2 regions of the Gordonia sp. IEGM753 genome follow, and region 1 is predicted to be linked to the other one. Evidence: riboswitches for the same ligand, from Rfam matches in the RefSeq annotation. Region 1 holds a riboswitch; the other holds the start of a gene.

Region 1 (6,329 bases):
GCGCGATGAATCACCGCGATTGGACAGTCGGCGCCGTAATGCGGCAGCAGTTCAACAATGATTTTTTGCAGATGATTGACCCCCAGGTGGATCGCCATCGTCGCGCCGTGCTGTGCCAGATTCCCCAGCTCCTCACCTGCTGGCATCGCGGTCTTGTCGGCATAGCGGGTCAAGATTACGCTTTGAGATACGTCTGGCAGCGTCAATTCAGCGCCCAGCAGTGCCGCGCACGCTGCGGTGGCAGTGACGCCGGGGACGATCTCAAATGCAATTTCGAGTTCGCGCAGGTAACGAATCTGCTCGCCAATCGCTCCATACAGGCTCGGATCGCCGGAATGTACGCGCGCCACATCCTGCCCCTTGGCATCAGCGGTCTTGATCAGCTCGATGATCTGTTCCAGGTGCAATTCAGCGCTGTTTACAACCAACTCCGCGCTGTGTCCTTGCAGCACCGCCTCTGGCACCAGCGAGCCGGCGTAGATGATTACCGGACACGTGCGAATCAGCCGCTGGCCTTTGACGGTGATCAATTCCGGGTCGCCGGGACCTGCGCCAATGAAGAAGACGGTCATCGTCATTTCCTGTCAGAAAAAGGGTTAGGCGGGTCTTCAGATGAAGATCGCTCATGATGGACGGGGGGATTATCGGGGAATTTATACAGCGCAGGCCAATGCCAGGGTGGCCTGAGCGTATTTTTGTCGTGAAATCAGTAGCGTTGCCGGTGACTGCGCCAGGTGTTCCGCAAGCGCCAATGCTGCGCTTTCTGCGACGCCGTAGCAGCCGGTGCGTTCGAAAGCGATTTGCGAGCGATGGCTGAGTTGCGTTTGGTACCTGGCCAGTTGTTCGCTGCTGAAGTAGCTCAGTGGCAACTCAAGCTCTGCGGCCAATTCGAGCAGGCCAGGCTCGTCGCGCTTCAGGTCGATAGTGGCCAGGGCAACTATCTGGTGCAATTCGATGCGGTGAGCCTGTAATGCCTGCTCCAGCAATGCTCGCAAGGTACCGGCGGGGCAGCCGCGTTGGCAGCCCAGGCCGACCACTAAAGTCGGCGCTGTGCCGGGTTCACTCATGCGTGGTATTGGCCATCGCTTTTGCGGCGGAACAACCATGCGCTGATCAGGCCCAAGGCCAGCCAGAACACCACGTTGGTCAGCTGCGAAGCGATTTTGAATTGCGATTCCAGTGCTTCCGGGGCCAGCATCGAGTGCACTTCCGGTTGCGGTGCGCCGATCACGTGCGGAACGGCCAGGATTGCCACGCCCAGTACTTTCATCAGCCAGTGGCGACTGAACACGATCAATGCAATGCCGACAGCCGTTGAGGCAGCGGTGCCGATCCACCAGAGTTGCCGCTGGGCCAGATCAGCCGCTGCGGTGCCCGGCAGTTCGGGTGGCAGGCCCAGGGTTGGCGCCAGCACAAATGTCGCGTAACCGGCCAGGCCCCAGAGCAAGCCCTGGGACGTTTTGGTCGGGGCGCGCAAGGTGTACAGGCCCGCCAGCATCAGGGCGAAACCAACGGCGACTACCAGGTTGCCGCCGGTGGTCGATGCAACGCGCTGCCAGCCATTCTCCGGCTCCCAGGCTTCGGCATCGTGAGTATGGCCGGCCATGGCGGCGGCATCGTGTTCGTGAACTTCAACCGCCGCTGGCTCGGATTTTTCGTAGGTCTCGGCCTGCAAAATCAACGGGGCCACCCAAAAACTTTGCAACAGGGTCAGCAGGAGGGCGGCCAGCAGACCGGTAAAACCTGCGGTTTGAGCAATACGCTTGATCATGTCGGCAGGTCTCAATGGCACGGGAATGCGGAGCTGTGACGGGTGTCATGAGCAGCGTTGTGTACCGCTTCAATGTGCGAGAAACCGGCGAAATACACCAGGCACGCGCCAAGGATCGACGCACAAATGGCGGCGGTCAGGCGTTGGCTCAGGGTTGTGGTGCTGCTGGCGGTACTGTGCTTGGTGCTGCTGATGGTCGACATGGCGCTTCCCTCTGGTCTGTCAGCGGGTGATAAGGGGCGCATGCAAAACCCCCGCGAGTCGGGCGCGCAGGGGTGCAAACAGCGCCCGCCCACCGCGGGTTTGTTATTCAGTGATCGTAGTGGTCACTTTGTGTTACTGGCCGGTCTCCGGGCTCACGAGGGGGTTCGGCTGTCGCCTTGACCTGCAAGAATCACCTTCCCATGCCGAACTGCTGGCACAGTGGTTTTGATTCTTCGCTCGTTTACCGTTGCGGGGGCAGCACCGGACTGACATGGCTTTAGAGTAAAGCACATGATTCACCGGTTTCCCGTTTCACCCTGTGAAGGGCACCCGTAACAAGATGCGTAGGAGACCATGGGCGAGGGTTTGACGTCAATTGGCAAGGGTTCTCAATTAGCTCAGGTGTGTTTTTTGTGGCGAGGGGATTTATCCCCGCTCGGCGGCGAAGCCGTCGCCAATAGACACCGGGGCCGCTTCGCTGCCTAACGATAAATCCCCTCGCCACAAGAGATTGACCGGCCACCAGACGATGCGTAGCCTTGCGCTTTCGAGGTTCTTCGGCGTTTGCCGAAGCTAAGAAGGGAACGCGGTCGATGCCGCGGCTGCCCCCGCAACTGTGAACGGTGTTGTTCGCTGCCACGCCACTGCGAAGCCTGTTTAACGGCTTCGCGGGAAGGCGCAGCGAATGCCGGGCCAACGCCCTGCACGCCGTCAGCCAGGAGACCTGCCTCGTCATAGATTCTCACTACAACCGGGCGGGGTGATCCGGTGGCGAAATCTTCCGCGCAACTGTCGCAGCGGTCGTCGTCCCGTATGCCCGCCACCTTGCCAAAGGGCATCCGATGAAAACACTGGCCAAACTTCCCGTCACCATCGTTACCGGCTTCCTCGGCTCGGGCAAAACCACGTTGCTGCGGCACATGCTCGACAACGCCCAGGGGCGCCGCATTGCGGTCATCGTCAACGAATTTGGCGAACTGGGTATCGACGGTGAAATCCTCAAGCAGTGCTCCATTGGCTGCACTGAAGAAGAGGCCAACGGCCGCGTCTACGAACTGGCCAATGGCTGCCTGTGCTGCACCGTGCAGGAAGAGTTTTTCCCGGTGATGCGCGAACTGGTCGCGCGTCGCGGCGACCTCGATCACATTCTCATCGAAACCTCTGGGCTGGCCCTGCCAAAGCCTTTGGTCCAGGCCTTCCAATGGCCGGAAATCCGCAGTGCTTGCACGGTTGACGCGGTGATTACCGTGGTTGATAGCCCAGCCGTGGCTGCCGGTACTTTCGCCGCGTTCCCGGACCAGGTCGATGCCCAGCGTAAACTGGACCCGAACCTGGATCACGAATCGCCGCTGCACGAGTTGTTTGCCGATCAACTGGCCAGCGCCGACCTGGTGATCCTCAACAAATCCGACCTGATCAGTGCCGAAGACCTGGCCCGTGTGCGCCTGGAAGTCGCTGAAGAACTGCCGCCCGCCGTGAAAGTAATTGAAGCGAGTAGCGGCCGCGTGCCGCTGGACGTGTTGATTGGCCTCGGCGCCGGTTCCGAAGAACACATCGATAGCCGTCATAGCCATCACGATCACCATCATGAAGGCGAAGACGACCACGATCACGATGCCTTCGATTCGATCTCCATCGAGCTGCCGCAAGCCGATGAAAACCTGCTGATGGATGCGCTGACGCAACTGGTGGTCAAGCACGGCATCTTGCGCGTCAAGGGTTTTGCGGCAATCCCGAACAAGCCGATGCGTTTGCTGATTCAGGGCGTGGGCACGCGTTTCGACAAGCATTTCGACCGGCAGTGGGGCGCCGATGAAGCGCGCACCACACGCCTGGTGTTGATCGGCCAGGAACTGGATGCGGCGCAACTCGAAGCGCAATTGCGCGCTGCGCTCAGCGTCTAACCCATGCACCTGCTCAGGACCCAGCCCGGCGGTTTCGTGTCGGATGACAACATTGCCGACCTTGGACAAACCCCCGCCGAACTGGTGATCCTGTGCAGTGGTGATTCCAGCCTGGCGCTGCTCGCCGAAGCGGCGCAGCAATTGCCCGACGATTACCCGAGCGTGCGTCTGGCCAACCCGATGCAGGTGCAAAATCACGCCTCGGTTGACCTGTATGTCGACCAGGTGTTGCGCCATGCCAAGGTCATCCTGATTTCGCTGCACGGCGGCATTGGCTATTGGCGCTATGGTGTCGAGCGTCTGGTGCAACTGGCCGAGCGTGGTGTGCAGCTGATTCTGGTGCCGGGCGATGACCGTCCAGACCCCGAACTCAGCGATCTGAGCACGGTTGACGCGGGCGAACGTGACCGGCTCTGGCAATACCTGCGTCAGGGCGGCATGAGCAATGCCCTGGACTTTTTTCGCTGCCTGGCCAATCGTTGGCTAGCCCGTGACTATGCCTGGGCCGAACCGCAAACGCTGCCACGCACCGCGATCTATCACCCGCAAAAAAGCCCCGCAGTCCTCAGCGATTGGCAAGCCGAATGGCAGGTCGGTCAACCGGTCGCGGCGGTGCTGTTTTACCGTTCACATTTGCAAGCGGCCAATACTGCTTTCATCGATATTTTTTGCCAGCGTTTGCAGGCGGCAGGGCTTAACCCATTGCCGATTGCGCTGGCCAGTCTAAAAGAGCCAGGTTGCCTCACCGTGGTCGAAGATTTGCTGGACGAGGTTGAAGCGGCGGTGATCTTGAACACCACCGGTTTCGCCCAGTCGAGCCCTGAAGCGCCGCATTTGCGACCGTTTCGGCGCAACATTCCGGTTATCCAGGCCATCTGCGCCCAAGACAACGAGCCTGGTTGGCGGGCGAGCGAGCAGGGATTGGGCCCGCGAGACCTGGCAATGCACATCGCCTTGCCGGAACTGGACGGGCGAATCATCAGTCGCCCGATCAGCTTCAAGGACCTGGCCTGGCGCAGTGAGCGCAGTCAGTCGGATGTGGTTTGCTATCGGGCGCAACCCGAGCGCATGGATTTTGTCGCGCAACTGGCGCGGCGCTGGAGTGATCTGGCGCGAGTGCCCAACGCCGATAAACGCATTGCCCTGATTCTGGCCAATTATCCGACCCGTGACGGTCGTATCGGCAATGGCGTGGGCCTTGATACACCGGCGGCGGCGCTTAATATCTTGCGTGCGCTGCATCAGCACGGTTATCCGTTGCCGGCTGAGTTACCCGCCAGCGGCACGGATTTGATCCAGCAACTGCTCGGTGGCGTCAGCAACGACCTCGACACCCTCGACCAGCGTCCTTGCCATCAAAGCCTTGCGCTGGATGACTACAATCGGATGTTCGATGCGCTGCCCGAGGCCAACCGACAAGCGGTGCTGGAGCGTTGGGGGGCGCCACAAAACGATCCGATGTTTCGAGGCGCACGAATGATGATCGCCGGGCTGCGTTTCGGCCAGACCTTCGTTGGCATTCAACCGGCGCGCGGTTATCAGGTCGATCCCAGTGCGGTGTACCACGACCCGGACCTGGTGCCGCCCCACGGCTACCTGGCGTTCTATTTCTGGCTGCGCAATACCTATGGCGCCCACGGGGTGATTCATGTTGGCAAGCATGGCAACCTCGAATGGCTGCCAGGCAAAGGCGTCGGATTGTCAGAGCATTGCTGGCCGGATGCACTGCTGGGGCCGCTGCCGAATATTTACCCGTTTATCGTCAATGATCCGGGCGAGGGCGCTCAAGCCAAGCGCCGCACCCAAGCGGTGATCATCGATCACCTGATGCCGCCGCTGACCCGCGCTGAAACCTACGGGCCACTGCGTAATCTCGAGTTGCTGGCCGACGAGTATTACGAGGCGCAATTGCTGGATCCGCGACGTGCACGAGAACTGCAGCGCGATATCCTGCAACTGGTTCGCGAAACGCACATCGACCGTGAACTGCAACTGGACGAAAAGCTCGACAGCGATGCCGATGCTGCGATCTGGTTGCCACGCCTCGACACGTATTTGTGTGACTTGAAAGAGTCGCAAATTCGCGATGGTTTGCACATTTTTGGCGAGTCGCCGACCGGACGCCTGCGCATCGATACGTTGCTTGCGTTGCTGCGCATTCCACGTGGCGATGGTCGCGGCGCGCAGTCGAGCTTGTTGCGGGCGTTGGCCAAGGCCTTTGGCCTGGGATTCGATCCGCTGGATTGCGCGCTGGCCGAACCCTGGAACGGTCCGCAGCCTGCCGAGTTGCAAGCCGTGCTTAACGACGTTTGGCGCACCGCAGGCGACACCCGCGAACGTCTGGAACTGTTCGCCGCGCAGCTGATCTCGCACGTCCTGGATGCCAACCCCGATCCCTGTGGCAACACGCCCTTGTGGCGAGAGGATTCATCCCCGTCGGGTCGCGAAGC
Region 2 (6,329 bases), 1.9 Mb from region 1:
CGCCTTACCGTTGGGGCGGCAACACGCCTGATTCCGGCTTCGATTGCAGTGGCTTGATCGGCTACGTCTATCACGACGTCGCGGGCATCACGCTGCCACGCTCCACGCGCGAGATGATCGGCATGCAGGCGCCAGATGTCGGCAAGGATGGTTTGCAAACCGGTGACCTTATCTTCTTCGCCACCAATGGCGGCTCACAAGTCAGTCATGCCGGGATCTACGTTGGCGAAGGGCGCTTTGTGCATGCGCCTGCCACTGGCGGTACGGTGAAACTCGACAGTCTGTCAAAAGCCTATTGGCAGAAAGCCTACCTGAGCGCCAAACGCGTTCTGCAACCAGAGCATCTGGCACGTAATCCATAGGCTCCGGTTGCGCTGACGTTGACGTTATCGGGTTGTTGAAACGCGCCACACCTTGTTGCCAACATCGTCGGCAACCAGCAAATCACCTTGCTTATCGATCACCACACCGACGGGACGGCCCATGGCTTTCTCGTCGGCGCTGAGGAAACCGGTCAGCACGTCCACCGGTTGCCCATTCGGCTTGCCGGCAGCGAACGGTACAAAAATTACTTTATAGCCACTGTGCGGTTTACGGTTCCAGGAACCGTGCTGGCTTACAAATGCGCCTTGGGTAAAGGGTGCCGGCAGTGTGCTGCCTTCGGCAAAGGTCATACCCAGTGAGGCGGTATGCGGGCCGACGGCATAGTCCGGAGCGATTGCCTTGGCGACAAGGTCCGGGTTTTGCGGTGACACACGCACATCGACATGCTGCCCGTAATAGCTGAACGGCCAGCCATAGAATGCCCCGTCCTTGACCGACGTAATGTAGTCCGGCACCAGATCGCTGCCAATCTCGTCACGCTCGTTGACCGATGTCCACAATGCGCCGCTGGTGGGTTCCCAGCCCATGCCGTTAGGGTTGCGCAGGCCGGAGGCGAAAATCCGGTGATTGCCGGTAGCGCGATCCACTTCCCATATTGCTGCCCGACCTTCCTCGGCAGCCAGGCCGTTTTCGCCTACGTTGCTATTGGAGCCCACCGTCACGTACAGCTTGCTGCCGTCCTTGCTGGCAATTACGTTTTTGGTCCAGTGATGGTTGATCGTGCCACCCGGTAAGTCGACGACTTTGGTCGGTTGTGCGGTGATCGATGTTTCGCCGTCCTGATAGGGAAACCGGATCAACTTGTCGGAGTCGGCGATGTAAAGGTCATTGCCGACCAGTGCCATGCCAAAAGGCGAATTCAGGTTTTCCAGGAACACGGTGCGCGTTTCGGCGATGCCGTCGTGGTCCTTGTCTCGCAGCAGTGTGATTCGGTTGGCACTGGGCACACCGGCGCCAGCACGGCCCATCACTTTTTTCATGACCCAACCACGGATGCCGCTCGAGTCGTCGGGTTTGGGCGGGGCGTTGGTTTCTGCCACCAGCACATCGCCATTGGGCAACACGTACAGCCAGCGTGGGTGGTCGAGGTTCTCGGCAAATGCACCCACTTTCATGCCCGCCGCTGCGGTTGGCATGGCGCCATCGCTCCAGCCAATCGCCGGCGCGATGTTCACCGTCGGGATAAGTGTTTTGTTCGGCTCTGGCAGTTTGGGTGACGGCCCGGTGCCGTCGGAGACCTGAAGCCCGGAGGATTCACCGCAGGCGGCAAGCCCTCCGGCGAGCACGATGACAAAAACGAGCTGGGGCTTGCGCATGCTGATCTTCCCTATGAGTGCACTGGAGTGTTCAGTAGAGAAGTTTCACGGCGCGATGGTTCCACCTGTCAGCCCCGTGCTTCCTTGAAGAGTACGGCGATGCCCGGATGATACTGGCCAGCTTCGTTGCGCAACTTGCGATAGGCGTAGGGGAAATACCAGGCGACGGCGCAGGTGTTTTCTTTTTGCAGGTCATCGACCATGTCCTGGAGTTCTTCCGGGGTCGTGCTGTGTTGGGTTTTTTGTGGGGCCACAAACAGGCAACCCAGTTTCAGGTCGCTGGCGTAGCTGATTCTTTTTGCATCGCTGGTGATGTCGGCCAACGCCTGAGTCACATTCAAACCATTGACCCGTGGCCAGCGTTGCGTGGTCTGAAGGTAAGCGCGTTGTTCGCTGCTGGCGATCAACAAATCGGCACGACCGTTGCGCTCGCCATCTTCGGTTTGTTTGCGGGTAGGTGTGTGTTGCAGGGTGACCATTTCTGCCATCCAGGCAGCCGCCGAAAGCAAACCCAGATTGGCTTTTTCATCATGCCAGTACGGCGCATCGTTATCGCCGCGCACAGCGTTGTAACGGTCGATGCAGTCGAACCAACGCTCCAGCATCGGACGCAGGAATTCCAGCTTCGGATTGCTGATGATCATGCCTTGCATGTTGCTCACCCTTATTATTGTGTGTTGATGTATGGCTATTTGATATCACTGCGCAGAGTGTGGCACAAGATTGGCGTCAGATAATTGATTAGGGGCAGTTATTCGCTCAGCGGTCGCCCGGCTTTAATTGACGCTCCATCCCCAACCCTCTAACCTTCGCGGCTTGTTTCAGGTGCTCTGTGGCCTTGGTCGACAGAGTGAAACAGGGAAGCCGGTGAGTCGCTTTTTCAATTGAAGAAAGGGTCACGATCCCGGCGCTGCCCCCGCAACGGTAAATGAGTGAAAACTGTGCTTTAAGCCACTGTGTCGATTACCGATGCGGGAAGGCGCGCAGTCAGGCCGCGAGCCGCTCATGAGCCCGGAGACCGGCCTGATCCATCCAGCGGCATCACGGTGGGCGATGCCAGGCTTCACGCCATCTATTCTTGTGCCTGCCCGCCGTTATCCAGCCTCAACGGAGAGCTCCCCCAATGACTGACACCCCCGATCGTGACGAACGCCATTTGGCGCGCATGTTGCGCAAGAAAGCCGTGATTGACGAACGAATCGCCAACTCCCCGAATGAATGCGGGCTGCTGCTGGTGTTGACCGGCAACGGCAAAGGCAAAAGCAGCTCGGCCTTCGGCATGCTGGCGCGCTCGATGGGCCACGGCATGCAGTGCGGCGTCGTGCAGTTCATCAAGGGCCGTAACAGCACTGGCGAAGAGCTGTTCTTTCGGCGGTTTCCCGAGCAGGTGCGGTTTCATGTGATGGGCGAGGGCTTCACCTGGGAAACCCAGGATCGTCAGCGTGATATCGCTGCCGCCGAGGCTGCGTGGGTCGTTTCCCGTGAACTGCTCAGCGACCCGTCCATCGGCCTGGTCGTGCTGGATGAGCTGAACATCGCGCTGAAGCACGGTTACCTCGACCTCGATCAGGTGCTCAGTGATTTGCAGGCGCGACCGCCGATGCAGCATGTGGTTGTGACCGGTCGTGGCGCGAAGCCGGAAATGATTGAGCTGGCCGACACAGTCACCGAAATGGGCGTGATCAAACATGCCTTCCAGGCCGGGATCAAGGCGCAAAAAGGCGTAGAACTGTGAGCCAACCACGTCATTGCCCGGCGGTATTGATTGCCGCGCCGGCCTCCGGTCAGGGCAAGACCACCGTTACTGCTGCGCTGGCCCGTTTGCATCGCAATCAGGGGCGCAAGGTTCGCGTGTTCAAATGCGGACCCGATTTTCTGGACCCGATGATTCTCGAGCGCGCCAGCGGTGCGCCGGTCTATCAGCTGGACATGTGGATGGTCGGCGAGCAGGAAAGTCGCCGACTGTTGTGGGAAGCGGCCGCTGAGGCCGACCTGATTCTTATCGAAGGCGTGATGGGTTTGTTCGACGGCACGCCGTCCAGCGCAGACCTCGCGCGGCATTTCGGGGTACCGGTGCTGGGTGTGATCGACGGCACCGCAATGGCCCAGACGTTCGGTGCGCTGGCCTTGGGGTTGGCGCGTTATCAACCGGACTTGCCGTTTGCCGGTGTGTTGGCCAACCGCGTTGGCACTGTGCGCCATGCACAATTGCTGGAAGGCAGCCTGACCGAAGGTTTGCGTTGGTATGGCGCCTTGTCGCGAGAAACCGGGATCGAGTTGCCAAGCCGCCACTTGGGTCTGGTTCAGGCCAGCGAACTCAACGACCTCGACCTGCGCCTCGATGCCGCCGCCAATGCGCTGGCCAGCAGCTGTGAGGTAGCGCTACCACCGGCCGTCGAGTTTGCGGCGCCGGATGTAATCGCCGCCGAACCGTTGTTGGCCGGCGTGCGTATCGCGGTGGCGCGTGACGAAGCCTTTGCCTTTACCTATGGCGCAAGTCTGGATCTGCTGCGAGCGATGGGCGCCGAGTTGGTGTTTTTCTCGCCGATCCGTGATGCGCAATTGCCCCAGGCCGACAGCCTTTATCTGCCTGGCGGCTACCCGGAATTGCACCATGTGGCGTTGTCGCAGAACCTCACGATGCTGCAGGCGATTCGTGCACACCATGCGGCGGGCAAACCGTTGTTGGCAGAATGTGGCGGCATGCTTTACCTGCTGGATTCGCTGACCGATGTCGAAGGTACCCGCGCACAATTGGTCGGTTTGCTGGCCGGGGATGCGGTGATGCAAAAGCGCCTGGCCGCGTTGGCGCTGCAAGCGGTCGAACTGCCCGAAGGCTCCCTGCGCGGTCACACCTACCATCACTCGTTGACCACGACCGAACTTGAACCCATTACCCGAGGCTTGAGCCCGAATGGCGGGCGCGGCGCCGAGGCGGTTTATCGCGAAGGGCGGATGACCGCGTCCTATGTGCACTTCTATTTTCCGTCGAACCCGAGCGCTGTAGCCGCATTGTTTGTGCCTGATCATGAGGCCGACTTGCTCGCGAAGAGGCCATGATCGACAACGCATTTTCCGAAGCCGAACGCGCGGCTGTCTACCGAGCCATCGCCGAACGCCGCGACATGCGTCACTTCAGCGGCGGCAGCGTCGAGCCCGAGTTGCTTCGGCGCCTGCTCGAAGCTGCGCATCAGGCGCCAAGTGTCGGCCTGATGCAGCCTTGGCGGTTCATCCGCATCAGTGATCGCGGCTTGCGCAGCAAGATTCAGGCGTTGGTCGAGGAGGAGCGCGTCCGCACCGCCGAAGCGCTCGGGGAGCGTACAGATGAATTTATGAAGCTCAAAGTCGAAGGCATCAACGATTGCGCCGAAGTGCTGGTGGCTGCGCTGATGGACGATCGCGAGCGGCATATCTTCGGCCGTCGTACATTGCCCGAAATGGACATTGCTTCGCTGTCCTGCGCCATTCAAAACCTGTGGCTGGCGTCCCGCGTTGAAGGTTTGGGCATGGGTTGGGTGTCGTTGTTCGAGCCACAGGCGTTGGCGGATTTGCTGGGATTGCCCGCGGGTGCCAAACCGGTGGCGGTACTTTGCCTGGGGCCGGTCAAAGCGTTTTATCCGGCGCCGATGCTGGTACTTGAAGGTTGGGCGCAGGCGCGTCCGCTGAGCGATTTGCTGTATGAGAATTACTGGGGAGAGAGTCAATGAGTGTGGCGTTATTGAGTGTCGCTGCAGTTGCGCTGGATGCGCTGCTGGGTGAGCCCAAACGCTGGCATCCGCTGGTGGCGTTCGGCCGTTTTGCCGACCGCATCGAGCAACGTTTCAACAGTGGTGGTCGTGGCTGGCGCAGTCACGGTGTCACAGCCTGGGTGATTGCCGTGTTGCCGCTGACCTTGCTGGCCACGGCGTTTTCCTGGGCGCCTTACGTCGGTTGGATCGTCGAGATTCTTGCGCTGTATTGCGCGCTCGGCATGCGCAGCCTCGGTGAACATGTCGAACCGGTTGCCAAGGCGTTGCGCAGCGATGATCTTGACGAGGCGCGCAAACGCGTGGGTTATCTGGTCAGCCGTCAGACCAGTGAACTGGATAAGACCGAAGTCGCCCGTGCTGCCACCGAATCCGTGTTGGAAAATGGCAGTGACGCGGTGTTTGCGGCGTTGTTCTGGTTTGCCGTGGCCGGCGTGCCGGGTGTGGTGCTCTACCGGTTGAGCAATACGCTGGATGCGATGTGGGGTTATCGCAACGAACGTTTCGAGCGTTTCGGCTGGGCAGCGGCAAAAATCGATGATGTTCTTAACTACATTCCTGCACGATTGGTGGCGTTGACCTACGCGTTGCTGGGCAAGACTCGACTCGCACTCAAATGCTGGCGCACTCAAGGCCCGACCTGGGACAGCCCGAATGCCGGTCCGGTCATGGCTGCAGGTGCCGGTGCGCTTGGCGTCGAGTTGGGCGGGGCGGCGATTTACCACGGTGAACTGCACCAGCGCCCGCAATTGGGTGAAGGTGTTCCGGCAGATGCAGATTCCATCGACCGAGGCTGGCAATTGGTTCAGCGCGGGGTATGGTTATGGCTGCTAATTCTGTGTGTGGGGTCTGAATTCTATGCTTGAACACGGTGGTCGGTTGC

Evidence for each region. Region 1 has a riboswitch for cobalamin ahead of ACQR3R_RS09240 (CbtB domain-containing protein). Riboswitches for the same ligand answer to the same signal wherever they lie in the genome.
Region 2: it holds a riboswitch for cobalamin, as region 1 does, so the genes downstream of both, cobO (cob(I)yrinic acid a,c-diamide adenosyltransferase) here and ACQR3R_RS09240 (CbtB domain-containing protein) in region 1, are expected to answer to the same signal.

Annotation. Positions count from the first base shown of each region.
Region 1 is NZ_JBNQGB010000001.1:2,061,654-2,067,982, reverse strand. Features, by position in the region: gene cobM (precorrin-4 C(11)-methyltransferase) at 1-572, opposite strand, end outside; gene ACQR3R_RS09250 (cobalamin biosynthesis protein) at 654-1,067, opposite strand; gene ACQR3R_RS09245 (CbtA family protein) at 1,064-1,771, opposite strand; gene ACQR3R_RS09240 (CbtB domain-containing protein) at 1,783-1,974, opposite strand; cobalamin riboswitch at 2,096-2,324, opposite strand; cobalamin riboswitch at 2,509-2,721, shown strand; gene cobW (cobalamin biosynthesis protein CobW) at 2,818-3,879, shown strand; gene cobN (cobaltochelatase subunit CobN) at 3,883-6,329, shown strand, end outside.
Region 2 is NZ_JBNQGB010000001.1:189,424-195,752, forward strand. Features, by position in the region: gene ACQR3R_RS00865 (NlpC/P60 family protein) at 1-362, shown strand, start outside; gene ACQR3R_RS00870 (PQQ-dependent sugar dehydrogenase) at 387-1,700, opposite strand; gene ACQR3R_RS00875 (hypothetical protein) at 1,769-2,353, opposite strand; cobalamin riboswitch at 2,507-2,741, shown strand; gene cobO (cob(I)yrinic acid a,c-diamide adenosyltransferase) at 2,824-3,435, shown strand; gene ACQR3R_RS00885 (cobyrinic acid a,c-diamide synthase CobB) at 3,432-4,760, shown strand; gene bluB (5,6-dimethylbenzimidazole synthase) at 4,757-5,407, shown strand; gene cbiB (adenosylcobinamide-phosphate synthase CbiB) at 5,404-6,312, shown strand; gene cobD (threonine-phosphate decarboxylase CobD) at 6,305-6,329, shown strand, end outside.